DNA from 4 places in the Rossellomorea sp. FS2 genome. Region 3 is predicted to be linked to each of the others. Evidence: riboswitches for the same ligand, from Rfam matches in the RefSeq annotation. Region 3 holds a riboswitch; each other region holds the start of a gene.
What was found. Region 3 has a riboswitch for S-adenosylmethionine ahead of ACNA6I_RS06405 (methionine biosynthesis PLP-dependent protein). Riboswitches for the same ligand answer to the same signal wherever they lie in the genome.

Region 1 (4,175 bases), on a different contig from region 3:
GTTGGAATCATTGTCAGCATCGCCATCAGTTTTGTCATGGCATTCGTTGTGAAGTAATACAGGAGGAGGAGCATTCATGAAAGAAGGCTTAAAAATCGTGACCATCGGCGGTGGCTCAAGCTACACGCCGGAGTTTGTGGAAGGGTTGATCAATCGTTATGATGAGCTGCCTGTCCGGGAGCTGTGGCTTGTGGATATCCCTGCTGGAAAAGAAAAGCTCGAGATTGTCGGGAGCCTTGCGCGGAGGATGGTGTCTAAGGCCGGTGTTCCCATGACCATTCACCTGGCTTTGGACCGGGAGGAAGCACTGGAGAATGCTGATTTTGTTACAACCCAGATGCGGGTCGGTCAGCTGAAGGCAAGGATTCAGGATGAAAGGCTGCCGATCAAGTACGGGATGATCGGACAGGAAACGAACGGGGCAGGTGGACTATTCAAAGGCCTCCGGACCATTCCGGTTCTTCTTGAGATTGCGGAGGATATGCAGCGTCTTTGCCCTGATGCATGGCTGATCAATTTCACCAACCCGGCTGGAATGGTGACGGAGGCGTTGCTCCGATACAGCAAGCATTCGAAAGTCGTGGGCGTATGCAACCTGCCGATCAATACGAAGATGACCATTGCCAGGCTTCTTGGCGTAGAAGTCGCTTCAGTCGATATCCGGTTTGCCGGCTTGAATCATATGGTGTACGGACTGGATGTGACGGTCGATGGGGGGTCCGTCCTTGGGAAGGTACTGGAACTGATGGGTGATGAGGATAAGCAGCTCAGCATGAAAAATATCGCCCCACTGCCATGGGATCCTGATTTCCTGAAAGCTCTCGGAGTCATACCTTGTCCGTATCACCGGTATTTTTACAAAACCAGTGAGATCCTCGAGAAACAGCTGGAGGAATTTAAAACGGGGACAACCCGTGCCGAGGTCGTCCAGCGATTGGAAGATGAATTGTTCGAGCTGTATAAGAACGAAGACCTTGATGTGAAGCCCCCGCAGCTTCAGGAGCGTGGAGGAGCCTACTACAGCGATGCCGCCTGCAATGTGATTTCTTCGATCTTCAATGATAAAGGGGACGTACAGACCCTGAACGTCAGAAATGACGGCAGTATCACGGGCATCCCTGATGAGTCCGCCGTGGAAGTGAACTGTGTCGTGACCAAAGAAGGGCCTAAACCGATCCATATAGGTGAACTGCCTGTAGCCGTCAGCGGACTTGTTCAACAGATCAAATCCTTTGAGCGGATCGCGGCAGAAGCAGCCGTGTCAGGCTCCTACGAAAAAGCCCTCCTCGCCATGACGATCAATCCGCTGGTCACCAGTGATTCGAGAGCAAAACCATTGTTGGATGAACTTCTGGAAGTCCACCGCGAATTTCTTCCTGCGTTCCATGCACAGTCGAACATCCTCTGAATGGCACATGTGGCACTTTTTTTTTGGTACCAAGGGTACCGTCAACGACAGTAGGACCTTCGAACGAATGTTAGAAATATTTTGACAAAGTAAAAGCTGGCATGCTAGTATTACCCTATTCAACGGACAAATAAATGATCGATACTCTTATGAAGAGCGGTGGAGGGACTGGCCCTGTGAAACCCGGCAACCATTCAACACTTGTTGAAAAGGTGCTAATTCCTGCAAAGCATCATGCTTTGGAAAATAAGAGAGGACATCCCTTTAAAGGGCCTCTCTATCGTGGAGAGGCTTTTTTCGTTGAGTTGAGAACTGAATAGGAAGATGCGACAGGTGCCGTGTGGAAGCATGGCTGAAAAGGGAAACCGGTGAAAGTCCGGTACGGTCCCGCCACTGTATGGGGAAGCAACTTATCACATCCACTGTTTCTGGAGGGAATGGGAAGGGATAAGGCGTGATGAACCTGAGTCAGGAGACCTGCCTGTTGTGTGCACTTGAGCTCTACGGGTCATAGAGGGGAGTGAGGAACGCGTGTTGGAATCATAGGATTGTCAACGTTTATTCATTGCGCGCAAAATCTCTCTTTCTCTGAAAGGGAGATTTTTTTATTGGAGAGAAAATGAGAAGGAGTGAGCAATATGGTGAAAAGTTCAAATCTCGGTTACCCGAGAATCGGTGAAAAACGAGAGTGGAAGAAAGCGCTGGAACAATTTTGGGAAGGAAAGCTAAAGGAAGAAGAATTTGTGGCGAAGACAGATGAGATCCGCCTTCGTCATCTTAAAAAGCAGTCGGATGCAGGGATTGACCTGATTCCTGTCGGGGACTTCAGCCTGTATGATCATGTATTGGATACAGCCGCCATGTTCGGGGTGGTCCCGAAGCGGTTCGGTCATGGGGGAGGGAAAGTCCCGTTGAAGACGTATTACGGTATGGCAAGGGGGACGGGCGACGCAGTGGCATCCACGATGACGAAGTGGTTCAACACCAATTACCATTACATCGTTCCCGAACTGGACGGGGCAACGCCTTCTTTGGCCGATAATCCCCCGCTTCGCTACTTCAAGGAAGCGAAGGAACAGCTTGGCATCATAGGGAAGCCCGTGCTCCTCGGCCCGGTAACGTTCGTAAAGCTGTCCAAAGGGTATGATCCCGAGGCGTTCGCAAGCACTGTCGATGGGTTCGTCCCGTTGTATGCGTCCATTCTCAAGGAGCTTGAAGAGGCTGGCGCCGGATGGGTTCAGATTGACGAACCCGTGTTATGTACCGATCTGACCGCTGAGGAGTGGACGGTCCTTGAGCAGGTCTATGACACGCTGATCAAGGCAGCGCCTCGAATCAAGGTCATCCTTCAAACCTACTTTGATCGCGTCAGTCGCTATGAGAGGGTGATCAGGCTTCCGGTGCATGGGATCGGATTGGATTTCGTACACGATGGTGGAGGGAATCGTCAGGCCCTGAACACCCATGGGTTCCCTGAAGACAAGGTCCTTGCCGCGGGGATCATTGATGGGAGGAATATATGGAAAGCAAATCTGAATCGGACCCTCGACTCGCTTGAGGAGTTGGAGAGCGCTGTTTCAAGAGACCGTCTGATCATCCAGCCATCATCGAGCCTGCTCCATGTGCCCGTCACAGTCAAAGGAGAGGAAGGACTCGGGGACCGCCTTACGCGCACACTTTCTTTTGCAGATGAAAAGCTGCAGGAAATTGTCACGGTTACAGAGGCAATCAAGGAAGGGCGTCCCTCTATCTCCAATGAGGAAGAAAGCTCTGACGGTCTCGAAAATATCAAACAATCCCGGACTCTCAGAGAGAGTGAGCAACTGGACGGAAATGAATTCCTTCATCGTGCCCCATTCTCTGAGAGGCGGGTCGTTCAGGAGGCAGAGCTCGGTCTTCCCCTCTTTCCAACCACTACGATTGGAAGCTTTCCGCAGACCAAAGAGGTGCGGAAAGAACGCCTGAAATGGAGGAGGGGGGAAGTGAGCGATCAGGACTACCGGACGTTCATCCAGGATGAGATCGGAAAGTGGATCGACATCCAGGAAAGAATCGGCCTGGACGTACTCGTTCACGGTGAATTCGAACGGACGGATATGGTGGAGTACTTCGGGGAGAAGCTTGGTGGATTTGCTTTTACCAAACAAGGCTGGGTTCAGTCCTATGGTTCACGCTGTGTGAAGCCTCCGATCATTCATGGGGAAGTAAGATTCCAAGAACCGATGACAGTGGATGAAACGGTCTTTGCGCAATCGTTGACTGAAAAACCTGTGAAGGGAATGTTGACTGGTCCAATCACGATTGTAAATTGGTCATTTGTCCGGACCGACATTCCGCGTTATGATGTCGCCAATCAAATTGCCCTGGCTTTGAGAAAGGAAGTCGAGGCCCTCGAGGCAAACGGAATCCGCATGATCCAAGTCGATGAACCGGCCCTCAGGGAGGGGATGCCGCTGCAGAAAGAAAAGAGGGCAGGCTACCTCGAGGCCGCCGTCCATGCTTTCAAACTTGCAACGTCATCTGTGAAAGACAGTACGCAAATCCACACCCATATGTGCTATTCGGAGTTTGGGGAAATCATCGAGAGCATCAAATCGCTTGATGCGGACGTCATATCCATCGAAACGTCAAGAAGCCATGGTAATCTCATTCATTCCTTTGAGGAAAACACCTATGCCCAAGGGATCGGTCTCGGCGTTTACGATATACACAGCCCTAGGGTTCCAACGCTCGAGGAGATGACTCAGAACATCGAACGGGCCATTCG
Region 2 (4,175 bases), 230 kb from region 3:
GCCCGATACGTTGGTGATCGGTGCTGAACCATCGGGAGCTGCCGCCATGAACGAGTGCCTGACCCAGGGCAAGCATGTCACCCTTTCGGATATCGATCCCTTTGTAGACGGTGCCGCAGTTAAGAATGTAGGTGAAATCACCTACAGGATCTGCCGGGAGGTATTAGATGATCTGCTTGTGGTGCCTGAAGGCAAGGTATGTTCCACCCTCCTCGAACTCTATAATCGCAATGCGATCGTTGCAGAGCCTACTGGTTCGCTCTCTCTCGCAGCCCTCGATCAGTATGCCGATCAGATCAAGGGGAAAAACGTGGTATGTGTCGTGAGCGGCGGCAATAATGACATCGGCAGAATGCAGGAAATCAAGGAACGATCGATGATCTTTGAAGGATTGCAGCATTATTTCATCGTTCATTTCCCCCAAAGGGCCGGAGCCCTCAGGGAATTCCTCGATGAGGTGCTTGGACCTCATGACGACATCAACCGCTTTGAGTATACGAAGAAAAACAACAAAGAGAGCGGACCCGCACTCGTTGGAATCGAACTCAAGCATAGGGAAGATTACCCCGGACTACTTGACCGGATGAATCAAAAAGGATTTGCGTATCAATGTGTCAATCAGGATAAGACGCTGTTTCAATTATTGGTGTGACAACATGATCCTGGAAAGCCCAACGGCCGTCCGGGATCCTGTTGTATCTGTATATACGCAGTGAAAGATGATTACGTGATCCTGGCGCTCACTCAACACAAATACGCTCATCCATAAGGGAGATGCAGGAACATTCCATAATATGCCGAATTGATACGTAGAGTGGTTGCAGTCGGGTGCAGCCCACTGAATGAACAACCATTCACAAAAGGAGTGAGCAGAACGTGACCAATATAAAAAGGGTAGCCATCGTCACCGGTGGAGCTAAAGGAATCGGAAAGGCTGTTGTGGAAAGGCTTGCACAGGAAGGATATCAGGTTGCAGTACTGGACACGAATGACTCAGCCCTTCGATTGATGGGGGAAGACGCACGAAAGGGTGAACCACTTCTGAGAGTCACGGATATTTCCGAACCGGATGATGTAAAGGGAGCCGTGGCGGAAATTGTTGGACGCTTCGGACGGATTGACATCCTCGTGAACAATGCAGGCGTGATCAGGGACAATCTTCTTTATAAAATGTCCGATGGGGATTGGGATACGGTCATGGACGTCCATCTGAAAGGAGCGTTCCTCATGACGAGGGAGGTCCAAACCTTCATGGTGCAGCAAAAGTACGGGAGGATCATCAATGTATCCTCCACATCTGCATTGGGGAACCGTGGACAGGCGAATTATTCCACTGCCAAAGCCGGCCTTCAGGGGTTGACGAAGACGCTTGCCATCGAGCTCGGTCCTTACGGGATCACCGCAAACGCCGTGGCACCAGGATTCATTGAGACCGATATGACGCGCCAGACCGCCGAGCGTATGGGTGTTCCGTTTGACGAATTGGTCAGCATGAGTATCAATCAAATACCGGCCAGGCGAAGCGGTCAGCCGGAAGATATCGCCAACGCCGTTGCCTTTTTTGCAGATGAACGCTCATCATACGTGAACGGTCAGATCCTGTACATTTCCGGCGGGCCGGTTTCCTAATCAATTATCCAAGTATGAAAATCGTGGCTGCCTGATCACGATTTTTTTGTTTGCGGACACAGCCTACTATTGTCTGGATGAATGGAATCAAGAATTCGGATAGGCCCACAAATAAAAAATGGTGGTTGAATCGAATTTCTCTGAATACCTTGTGTTAAGGGCCTGGAGGAAATGAGATTGTGAAAAATAGTTCAAATTCATTATTCCTATAAAAAAAGTCGGATTGACTTATCTCAATTATCTGTTATTATTTTAGTTATTCAAATGAATATAACTTATCCAGAGTGGTGGAGGGAACTGGCCCGATGAAACCCGGCAACCTACATAATGTAAGGTGCTAACTCCAGCAAAATGGGACTCATTTTGGAAGATAAGGTTCGATACCTGAACAGCTTTCCGAAATGGGGGGCTGTTTTTCCATGGACCCAGATGTTGAAAACGGGGGGAAGTCGATGAACAAGAAGGATAAGCAGGAAAATGCGGCGGGATGGATGGATACGATCAATTCCATGCTTGAAAACATGGACTTCGGTTCCATTACGATCGTGGTGCAAAACGGTAAAGTCATTCAATTAGAACGGAATGAAAAAGTACGAATCAAATAATCATGCTGACTAGAAAAACTAGAGGCATTCATCCGCAGGTTTTATTTGACTGCGCATGAATGTCTTTTTCTTTTGGGCATGAGGAAAGCGGTGATCAACGTGTTGACATACGAAAATTGGAAAGAACATGATCAGGACTTCGGGGTTGATCCCACCTACAAAGGGGCCCTGAACGTCTTGGAATGGGCATATGGGCATTATGGTGACAGGATTATGTACGCGTGCAGCTTCGGGATCGAGGGAATGGTCCTGATCGATCTCATCTCTAAGGTGAATCCCAGTGCAAACATCGTCTTCCTGGATACCGATGTCCACTTCAAGGAAACGTACGAGACAATCAAAAAAGTGGAAGAAAAGTATCCTTCCCTTCAGATTGAGATGAAAAAACCTGCGCTATCCCTCGAGGAACAAGCAGCACAATTTGGGGATCGGTTATGGGAAAAGCAGCCGAATCAGTGCTGTCAGATCAGGAAGCTCGATCCGTTGAAGGAGGTGCTTTCAGGCGGGGATGCCTGGATTTCAGGGCTCAGGCGCGAGCAGTCCCCGACGCGGAAGGATACACAGTTCATCAATAAAGATGACAAGTTCAGTTCCATCAAGATCTGTCCGTTGATCCATTGGACATGGAAGGATGTATGGAGATATGTCCATAAACACTCCCTTCCATATAATGTGTTGCATGATCAAGGCTACCCGAGCATCGGGTGCTCCCATTGTACATCCCCTGCTTATGATATGAATGATTTGAGATCAGGCAGATGGACAGGCAAAGGCAAGACGGAATGCGGGCTACACTAGGAGGGTAGACATGCTGGAAATCATCGCCATCATCATCAGTTTATTCTTTGCCATGAATATCGGGGCAAGCGGCGCGGCTGCCACAATGGGGGTGGCTTACGGATCGGGTGCCATCAAGAAAATGAAAGTAGCCCTTGTCATCTGCTCCATCGGGGTCCTTGCCGGTGCAGTCCTCGGAGGTGGTGAGGTAGTCAAAACCATCGGGTCGGGAATCATTCCATCAACCATCCTGACGTCCAAGTTAGTGATCATCATTCTTTTATCCGCTACTTGTTCCCTTTTCATTGCCAATCTGATGGGAATCCCGCTTTCGACAAGTGAGGTGACGGTCGGGGCTGTGGTGGGAGTAGGGGTAGCGTATCAGGTTCTATTCATTAAATCCCTGCTGACCATCATGTTGTTTTGGGTGATTGTCCCGTTTACGGCGTTCATTCTTACATGGTTGCTTGCTAAAGGGCTATATGGGCTCGAAAAGCGGGGGTGGACATTCAATCATACATGGATCGGGTACGTTTTGATTCTCGCGGGCTTCCTGGAGGCCTTTTCTGCGGGCATGAACAATGTGGCCAATGCCGTCGGTCCCCTGGTTGGGGCCGGCATGCTGAAAGCGGGTCCGGCCGTTTGGGTGGGAGGAGCGTTTGTCGCAATAGGGGCACTTTTATTAGGTGCTAAAGTAGTGGAAACGAACGGCAAGAAGATCACCCGGTTCACCAAGCCAGAGGGGATCCTCATTTCTAGTGTAGGGGCCGGTCTGGTGATCACAAGTTCGATCTTCGGGCTTCCCGTACCCCTGGTCCAGGTGACGTCTTCTTCCATTATCGGACTTGGCACCGCCAGGAACGGGAGGGAAGTCATCCAGAGCGATATCGTGAAAAAGATCGTGAAGATCTGGATCGTCTCACCACTTGTGTCATTGAGTATTTCGTATTTCCTTGTAAAGCTTTTGGTCGACTATGACATTTATTCCATCATCATCCCCGTTTCGGTCATGATTGCGACGATAGGGGCATTATCCTTGATGAAAGCAATCCGGAAAGAAAAACGGGCCGTTCATGAAGATGGCGGAGGAATTTGAATCAATTGAAGGAGGAGTCATGATGAGTTTAGAACCGCATGGAGGAACACTTGTACAATCATATGCAC
Region 3 (4,175 bases):
CTGGATGATATCAGCGCCCGCCTCGATATATTGCTTATGCACATTGATGATTTCTTCGGGATGGGATAGATTCAATTCTTCAAAACATCGGTCAACCCCATACGAGTATAGAAGGGTTCCGACCGCACCATCCGCAATCAGTATGTTTTCAGATAGTGCATCCAATAGAGTGTTCATCCTGTTCACTCCCTCCTACAAGTTAATGATTCTTGATGGTTTAGTTAATTTTATGGCATCCAGTCCTTTGGAAAGATCCGCAATCAGTTCATCGACATTTTCCAGTCCTACGGAAAGTCGGAGAAGACCGTCTGTAATCCCCCTTCTTTCCCTTTCTTCCCGCGGCATGGAGGCATGTGACATCCTTGATGGATAGGATAGAATCGACTCCACTGCCCCAAGGCTCACAGCAAATACAGGAATGTTGATATTGTCGATGAGCTGCTTTACTTCCTCTGCTCCCTTTAGCCGGAAGGATAGCACCGCTCCCGGTCCTTCAGCCTGCCTTACCTGGATCTCATGACCTTGGTGATAGGTGAGGCCTGGATAATAAACATGCTCCACCTCCCCCCTTTTCTCCAGGAATCTGGCTATCTTGAAGGCGGATTGGGACGACTCTTTCAATCTCACATGAAGGGTCTTCATGCCGCGAAGCAGCAGCCAACAATCCTGCACACCAAGGACTGCTCCAAAGGAATTCTGTAAGAATGCAAGCTTTTTGGCAATCTCTTCGTTCCCTGTCACGGCGAGTCCCGCCAGAACATCACTGTGACCGGCAAGGAATTTCGTCGCACTGTGGAGGACGACATCCACTCCTAGACTGAGCGGCCTTTGGAGAAGGGGCGTCATGAATGTATTATCAAGGAACGTCATACATCCATGTGCTTTGGCTAGCTTGACGACACCTTCAATATCGGTGATATTGAGCAACGGATTTGACGGGGTCTCCATGTAGATGACCTTCGTATTCGGGCGTATGGCACACGCTACCTCATGGAGATCCTTCATGTCGACGAATGAATATTCGATCCCGAATTTCGTCAGTACTTCCGTAATCATCCTGTATGTGCCGCCATATACCTCTTCCGATACCAGGACATGGTCACCACCGGATAACAGAAGGAAGCTCGTGGAGATAGCAGCCATACCCGATGAAAAAGCAAATCCTTTCACTCCGCCCTCCAGTTCCGCGATGGCTTCTTCGACTTTTTCACGGGTGGGATTACCTGAACGGCTGTAATCGTAGTTTCCATACTGATCAAAATCCGATTGGTGGAACGTGGTCGCATGATGGATCGGCGTACTGACCGCGCCGGTCTCTTTATCTACTCCGTTACTGTGGATAAGGGACGTCTGGATGCTGAACTCCTTTTTATCACTCATGTGAATACACCTCTTCCTCAAGATTTGTCAATACCTGTTCAAGGTCTTGAATCAGATCGCCTGCATTCTCGATACCTACTGAAAATCGTAAAAGTCGGTTGCATATTCCCAGTGTGATCCGTTCTTCTTCCGGAATGTCCGCATGTGTCTGAGTAGCCGGGTATGTGATGAAGCTCTCCACCCCCCCAAGGCTTTCAGCAAATGTGATCAATTCCAGACGCTCCAGGAACGGTCCCACCCACTCCTCTTCTTTCAGGCGGAACGAGAGCATCCCGCCCTTTCCCGTATAGAGAACATCGATGATGGAAGGATGACTTTCAAGATACGAAGCAATTTGTTTTGCATTTGATTCGTGCTGTTTCATCCTCAGGCCAAGCGTCTTCATTCCTCTTATCAAGAGCCAACAGTCCAGTGGTGCAAGTGTGGCACCGATTGAGTTCTGTACCGTATAAATTCTGTCGGCGAGTGGTTCGGAGTCGACTACCACTACACCAGCCAATACATCATTGTGGCCTCCGAGATACTTCGTCGCACTATGGATGACAATATGGGCCCCCTCTTCAATCGGACGTTGAATGACCGGGGTATAAAAGGTGTTGTCAACGATGAGCAGGACATCATGTTTCCTTGCCACCCGGCTGATTTCCTTGATGGGTGCTTCATTCATCAGGGGATTGGTCGGCGTTTCGACGAAAATCCCCCTCGTGGAAGGACTGATTGATGCTTCCACTTCCTCGATGGATGCTGTATCGACAAAGCGGAACTTCATCTTATACTGTGCTTCGTACTGTTTAAATAGCCTGTAGCTTCCTCCGTACAGATCTTTGGAAACAACCAGTTCATCCCCGCTTTGAAACAGGGACAGGACGGCATGGACAGCAGCCATACCGGATGAGAAGGCATATGCCTTATGCCCCCCTTCCAACTGGGCAAGGATTTCCTCCAGTGTACTTCTCGTTGGGTTACCCGTCCGGGAATAATCATAGCCCGTCGACTGCCCGATGCCCTTATGTTCATATGCTGTCGATAGGTGGATGGGGAGACTGACAGCACCCGTTCCTGCATCCTTCCTGTTCCCTGCCTGCACCAGTAATGTTTCAATATGTCGGCTCATCGCGACCTCTCCTTTATCCCTATTTACATCAAAAAACCTTCTTATACGTATAAGAAGGTTTGAATGGTTAAAATCCCTCTTATCGCCCAAGCCTGAATCGGCTTGCTGGAATTAGCACCATACCTTACTTACGGCTGGTTGCTGAGGTGTCATCGGGCCAGTCCCTCTACCTCTCTTGATAAGAATTGCATATATGATTGTTTAATGGCTTTCCCATAATTTATACCAGTATAGGGAAAATGTCAATGCGAATTGACGAATTTAAACCAAAACTCAGACTTCTTTCACAGTCATCGAAGTGTTCCGTGTGCTCCTTTCCAATAATGAGGGACTGAAGCTTTTCAAAAGATGCCGTTCCTAGGTTTAATGCAGGCCGGTTATGTCTAAACATCTACAATAATCTTACAAAATGTGAATGGAGTGACAATAATGAAAGCAGTAACGTTCCAAGGCAAGGAAAATATGACGGTCAAGGAAGTGGCCACACCCGATATCCAGGAAAGCACGGATATGATCGTACGAATCACGGCAAGCGGAATTTGCGGATCGGATCTGCATCTATATAAGGCAGGAATCGAGCCGCCCCGGGACTATATAGTCGGTCACGAGCCGATGGGAATCGTCGAGGAGGTGGGCGAGGCCGTCAAAACTTTGAAAAAAGGAGATCGGGTCGTGATCCCCTTCAATATCGGCTGCGGGGAATGTTTCTTCTGCCAAAATCAGATGGAAAGTCAATGTGATGAGTCAAACCCTCATGGTGAAGTCGGCGGGCTGTTCGGTTTTACCGAGATGAACGGTAACTACCCTGGCGGACAAGCCGAATACCTGAGGGTCCCCTATGCAGATTTCACCTCTTTTAAAGTTCCGGAAGAAAGCGAACTTTCTGACGAAAGTGTCCTATTCCTTTCAGATGTCATTCCTACTGCTTATTGGAGCGTCGAGAACAGCGGGGTGAAGGCCGGTGATACCGTCATTATCCTGGGAAGTGGGCCAATCGGGCTCATGGCTCAAAAATTCGCCAAATTAAAAGGGGCAAAAAGAGTCATTGCCGTGGATCAGGTGAAGCACCGGCTTGAACATGCCAAGAAGACGAATGGAGCAGAAATCTATGATTTTTCCCACAACCCGGATATCGGCCAGTTGCTTCATGAAGACACAAATGGCGGGGCGGATGTGGTGATCGACTGCGTCGGGATGGACGGCACTGTAGCTTCCGATGAATCATTCGGATCTGACTTTGATAATCAGTTTGGAACGATCCGCCCCATCATCACCGCTTCCCAGGCTGTACGCAAGTTCGGAACCGTCCAGTTGACGGGTGTCTATGCGACTGAGGCGAACCGTTTTCCGATCGGGGACTTCTTCAGCAGGAACGTTTCACTTAAGATGGGACAAGCACCGGTGATCCATCTGATGCCGAAGCTCTACGGCATGATCGAAAACGGGACCTTTGACCCGACTGATATCATCACGCACTCCCTTCCACTGGAACAGGCAAGCGAAGGGTACAAAATCTTCGATGAAAAATCAGATGGGAACATCAAAGTGATCCTTAAGCCTTAACGAGTCATACCCGGTCAACGCAATCAGCCCGGGCGCCCACATAACCAGGGTGTCCGGGCTTTTGTATTGCTTGGTGTACGTAGTTAAAGGATCCCTACCTTTTTTTTGATTTCTGCAA
Region 4 (4,175 bases), on a different contig from region 3:
TTGACCTTCGTTTCGTCTTTGCTGGCGCTTGAGCTGCAGCCTACAGCAAACCCGCCGATTAGTAGAATGAGTGATAGAATGATCCATTTCTTCATGTTGTATCTCCTCGCTATCTTCTTCTGATTTTTTTCGATACGAAATTACCGGATGATTGCAGTCCCTGTACAAGGACGATGAGTATGGCGACGGTGATGACCATGACCCAGGTGTCAAAGCGCTGGTAGCCGTAGGTGATGGCGAGATCCCCGAGTCCGCCTCCGCCGATGGCGCCTGCCATGGCCGATGCCCCGACGAGTCCGACGGTGGCGATGGTGAGGCTGAGGACGAGGGAGCTGAGCGCTTCCGGGACGAGGAAGCGGAAGATGATCTGGGTGGATGTCGCCCCCATGGATTCCGCCGCCTCGATGACGCCTTTGTCGACTTCAAGGAGGGAGTTCTCAATCAATCGTGCAATATACGGTCCTGCATAGAAGACCAGTGGCACGACGGCCGCGGCCGTTCCGATCGATGTTCCCACAATCAAACGTGTGAGAGGGACGATCGCCACCATCAGGATGATGAACGGGACGGAACGGAAGATGTTCACGACCCCGTTCAGGATGGTGAATATAAAGGCATTCTCCCATAGATGACCCTTCCTCGTGATGACGAGGAGTACCCCGAGGGGCAGCCCGATCACGGTGGAGAAGAGGAGGGAGAAGCCGGTCATGACCAATGTTTCAATGAGTGCATCGATGATCTGCTGTGAATCAACTAGCATGTGGTGCGACCTCCTTCACGGTGACGTTTTCTCCGTTCATGACAAGCAGTGCACGGTTGATTTCGCTCTCGGAGCCGATGAGCTCGACGATGAGATGACCGAATGGTGTGCCCTGCAGCTCCGTAATATTTCCGAACAGCACGTTTACATCGAGGTCGAAGCGCTTCGCCACCTGGGACAGAAGCGGCTGACCTGATGAGGCGCCGACGAAGCGGATCTTGTAGATCCGTCCCGGTGCGTTTTCCTTCTGCACAAGCTCGAGGACCGATTCCGGGATGGAATCGTTCAGCACGGAGCTCACGAAGTTTGCCGCCGTCTCGGTCTGAGGGGAGGAGAAGACGTCGAATACGGATCCGGACTCGATGATCTTCCCGCCTTCGATGACCGCCACCCGGTCGCACACTTCCCGGATCACCGACATCTCATGGGTGATCATGAGGATCGTGATGTTGTACTCACGGTTGATCTTTTTCAGCAGCTTCAGGATCGAGCCCGTCGTCTGGGGATCGAGGGCCGATGTCGCCTCGTCGCACAGAAGGATCGACGGCTGCGTGGCAAGGGCACGGGCGATGCCGACGCGCTGCTTCTGACCGCCTGATAATTGATCTGGGTACTGGTTCGCTTTATCTTCAAGACCGACGAAGCTCAGCAGCTCTGTCACCCGCTTTTGGATCTCAGCCTTGGATTGCTTCGCGAGGATGAGGGGCATCGCCACATTGGCGAAGACCGTCTTGGAGTTCAGGAGGTTGAAGTGCTGGAACACCATCCCGATCTTCCGCTTCACCTCGCGCACGTCTTTCGGTGAAAGGGCCATGAGATCCTGGCCATCTACGATCACCTTCCCCGAGCTCAATCGCTCCAATCGGTTCACGGTGCGGATCAGCGTACTTTTCCCGGCGCCGCTGAATCCGATCACCCCGCATATTTCCCCCTGCTCAACCCGGAGGTCGATACCGTCGAGGGCGCGGACTTCCTTTCCGCCGCTGTCATACACTTTCGTGGCTCCTTTGAATTCAATCATGTTCGTCATGCCTCCTGGTGATTAAAATAAAAACCCTCTTCCCGAGGTCTCGAGAAGAGGGCATGGATTCACACGGAATCAATGGTTCCCTTCTCATCTCCCAGGCATGTTGCCTGCTGGAATTGGCACAGTACTTTGTGGAAAGTCTGCTGCCGAAGCGTCATCGGGCCAGTCCCTCAGCTTCTCTGGATAAGAAATTATGAAATTCAGGGTAAACAAAAGGCCCCTTCCTGAGACAGGAAGAGGCCGGAGATCCATAAGGAAAGAAAGATCCGTACTCTTCTCATCTCTCAGGCATCCGCCTGTTGGAGTTGGCACAGTGCTCAAGTGAGCCCGCTGCCGAGGTATCAAAGGGCCAAATCCCTCCACCTCTCGTGATAAGAAGTTCAATTTGTTTAACGTGAGCCTTATTCTACGCCGGACTTTTTCCTGCGTCAACACCCTCTGGCAGAAATGAGACTGGCTGGAAGAAGTGGAAATGGGGTGAAAATAGGTCCTTAGATACATATGTTATGTCGTGAAAACCCTTTATTTCGATTGGGTTTATCGGAAAAATGATTCTAACTCCTTAAAAATATATTTTTTTCGAAAATGGCGTTAAAGATAATAGTGTCCGTTCCATTTCGCTGCGATGGCTCGCTTTCCGCGGGGCGTGCGGTGAGCCGCATCGGCTGCGCCTGCTGGGTCTCACCTGCCCGCCATTCCCGCAGGAGTCGAGCCATCTCCGCTTCATTTCACTCATCTTTTCGAAGGGAGACCATAGCGCCTTTGTTAAATATGGGAAATAGTGATTGACATCTAGCCTCCTCCCCCGTAAAGTTATAATTGAAAATGATTCTCATTATCAAGAAACGAAAGGGGAACCACATGAAAAAAGCACCGTTCTTTACCATATTGATGGTCTGTCTGCTCTTGGCGGCGTGCAGCAGCGGAGAAACAAAAACGGATTCGTCCGAGGAGGAATCATCGACATTTACATATGAATCAGAGCAGGGACCGGTGGAGGTGCCGAAAGAGCCGAAGCGGATCGTCGCCCTCACCAATGGTCCGAATGTGATTTCCCTCGAAGGGAAGCTCGTCGGAATCGATGAGTGGACTGAGATGAACCCGCTCTTCACCGACAAGCTGAAAGATGTGGAAGTGGTGGGTGACGATCAGCTCGAGAAGATCATCGAGCTCGACCCGGACTTGATCATTGCCGGAAGTCAGACGAAGAACCTCGATAAGATGAAAGAGATTGCGCCGACCGTCGCTTTCACATGGGGGAAATTGAATTACATCGATCAACAGATCGAGATCGGCAAGCTGTTGAATAAGGAGAAAGAAGCGAAGGAATGGGCGGATGACTTCCAGGAGCGTGCCGCGACGATCGGGGAGGAGATCCGCAAGAAGATCGGCGACGACGCCACGGTATCCGTCATTGAAACCGGGCAAAAGGAACTCTATGTCTTCGGAAACAATTATGCCCGTGGTTCTGAGATTTTGTATCAGGCCATGAAGCTCAACATGCCGGAAGCCGTGAAGGATAACGCCTTGGAAACGGGTATTCACGTCATCTCGCCGGAAGCGGTAGGCGACTTCACCGGAGATTACCTCGTCCTGAGCAAGAATCCCGATGTGGACAATTCGTTCATGGAGACCGACACGTGGAAGAACATCCCGGCGGTGAAAAACGGTCATGTCATCGAGATCAACAGTAAGGAATCGACGTACAGTGATCCCGTGACGCTCGAGCATCTCTTGAAGGCATTCGAGGATGGTTTTTTAGGAGAGTAAGGGGCGGCGGGGGTCAATCCGTGACCCCTGCCGATTCCGGACGAAGAAAATGAAGCATGAAAGCGCCAAGGCCCAGCAACACCTGGCCAATACTGGCGATCAAGAGCTGTACCGATGGTAAGTACCATTCTCCCACGGATAGGGTGGCACCGATCGTCGCAATGAAAAGCAGGGCGCCCATGAACAGGGTCGAGAAGAAAATCTGCCGGTCATACCGGATGAACCCTCTGATTGCTACGACCGCATTGCCCAGTCCGAAAACGATCATGCCCACAATCGCCATAGCCATCCAGCTGTCAAAAGGCAGATCTCCTGCCCACTCTGGTGGGAAGGCCGCAAAGATCCCTTTACCTGACATCATGGAACCACCGAGATAAAAAGCACCCACGCTCAGGGCCGCATTGTACACATTCATAATGGTTTTCTTCAACATAAAGCATTCTCCTTTGTGAGAGACTCGCCACCGAAGGGAGTCTCTTTTTTTATGTTAAGGCATGGATGAAACCGTCCACTCGATCAATCCGGTCAAGAGGACCAGGAAGACCATGAAGGAACTGGAGACAATGATCGCCATATGGTTTGTTTTCGAATAGAGGACGAATCCTCCGGCGATCAAGA

Region 1: linked by a shared signal. The riboswitch ahead of metE (5-methyltetrahydropteroyltriglutamate--homocysteine S-methyltransferase) and the one ahead of ACNA6I_RS06405 (methionine biosynthesis PLP-dependent protein) in region 3 are both predicted to bind S-adenosylmethionine.
Region 2: linked by a shared signal. The riboswitch ahead of ACNA6I_RS05225 (DUF2292 domain-containing protein) and the one ahead of ACNA6I_RS06405 (methionine biosynthesis PLP-dependent protein) in region 3 are both predicted to bind S-adenosylmethionine.
Region 4: linked by a shared signal. The riboswitch ahead of ACNA6I_RS12925 (methionine ABC transporter ATP-binding protein) and the one ahead of ACNA6I_RS06405 (methionine biosynthesis PLP-dependent protein) in region 3 are both predicted to bind S-adenosylmethionine.

What each region holds. Positions count from the first base shown of each region.
Region 1 covers NZ_JBLRVS010000004.1:84,228-88,402, reverse strand. The annotation lists gene ACNA6I_RS11055 (hypothetical protein) at 1-57, shown strand, start outside; gene ACNA6I_RS11050 (6-phospho-beta-glucosidase) at 77-1,408, shown strand; SAM riboswitch class I at 1,553-1,661, shown strand; cobalamin riboswitch at 1,723-1,908, shown strand; gene metE (5-methyltetrahydropteroyltriglutamate--homocysteine S-methyltransferase) at 2,047-4,175, shown strand, end outside.
Region 2 covers NZ_JBLRVS010000001.1:973,760-977,934, forward strand. The annotation lists gene ilvA (threonine ammonia-lyase IlvA) at 1-652, shown strand, start outside; gene fabG (3-oxoacyl-ACP reductase FabG) at 877-1,629, shown strand; SAM riboswitch class I at 1,902-2,006, shown strand; gene ACNA6I_RS05225 (DUF2292 domain-containing protein) at 2,121-2,234, shown strand; gene ACNA6I_RS05230 (phosphoadenylyl-sulfate reductase) at 2,334-3,032, shown strand; gene ACNA6I_RS05235 (inorganic phosphate transporter) at 3,046-4,107, shown strand; gene sat (sulfate adenylyltransferase) at 4,130-4,175, shown strand, end outside.
Region 3 covers NZ_JBLRVS010000001.1:1,207,695-1,211,869, forward strand. The annotation lists gene ACNA6I_RS06395 (bifunctional homocysteine S-methyltransferase/methylenetetrahydrofolate reductase) at 1-177, opposite strand, end outside; gene metC (cystathionine beta-lyase) at 193-1,380, opposite strand; gene ACNA6I_RS06405 (methionine biosynthesis PLP-dependent protein) at 1,373-2,494, opposite strand; SAM riboswitch class I at 2,571-2,679, opposite strand; gene ACNA6I_RS06410 (zinc-dependent alcohol dehydrogenase) at 2,924-4,057, shown strand; gene ACNA6I_RS06415 (tryptophan--tRNA ligase) at 4,141-4,175, opposite strand, start outside.
Region 4 covers NZ_JBLRVS010000004.1:430,295-434,469, reverse strand. The annotation lists gene ACNA6I_RS12935 (MetQ/NlpA family ABC transporter substrate-binding protein) at 1-95, opposite strand, end outside; gene ACNA6I_RS12930 (methionine ABC transporter permease) at 110-760, opposite strand; gene ACNA6I_RS12925 (methionine ABC transporter ATP-binding protein) at 750-1,781, opposite strand; SAM riboswitch class I at 1,872-1,977, opposite strand; SAM riboswitch class I at 2,062-2,165, opposite strand; gene ACNA6I_RS12920 (iron-hydroxamate ABC transporter substrate-binding protein) at 2,649-3,557, shown strand; gene ACNA6I_RS12915 (hypothetical protein) at 3,571-3,990, opposite strand; gene ACNA6I_RS12910 (hypothetical protein) at 4,045-4,175, opposite strand, start outside.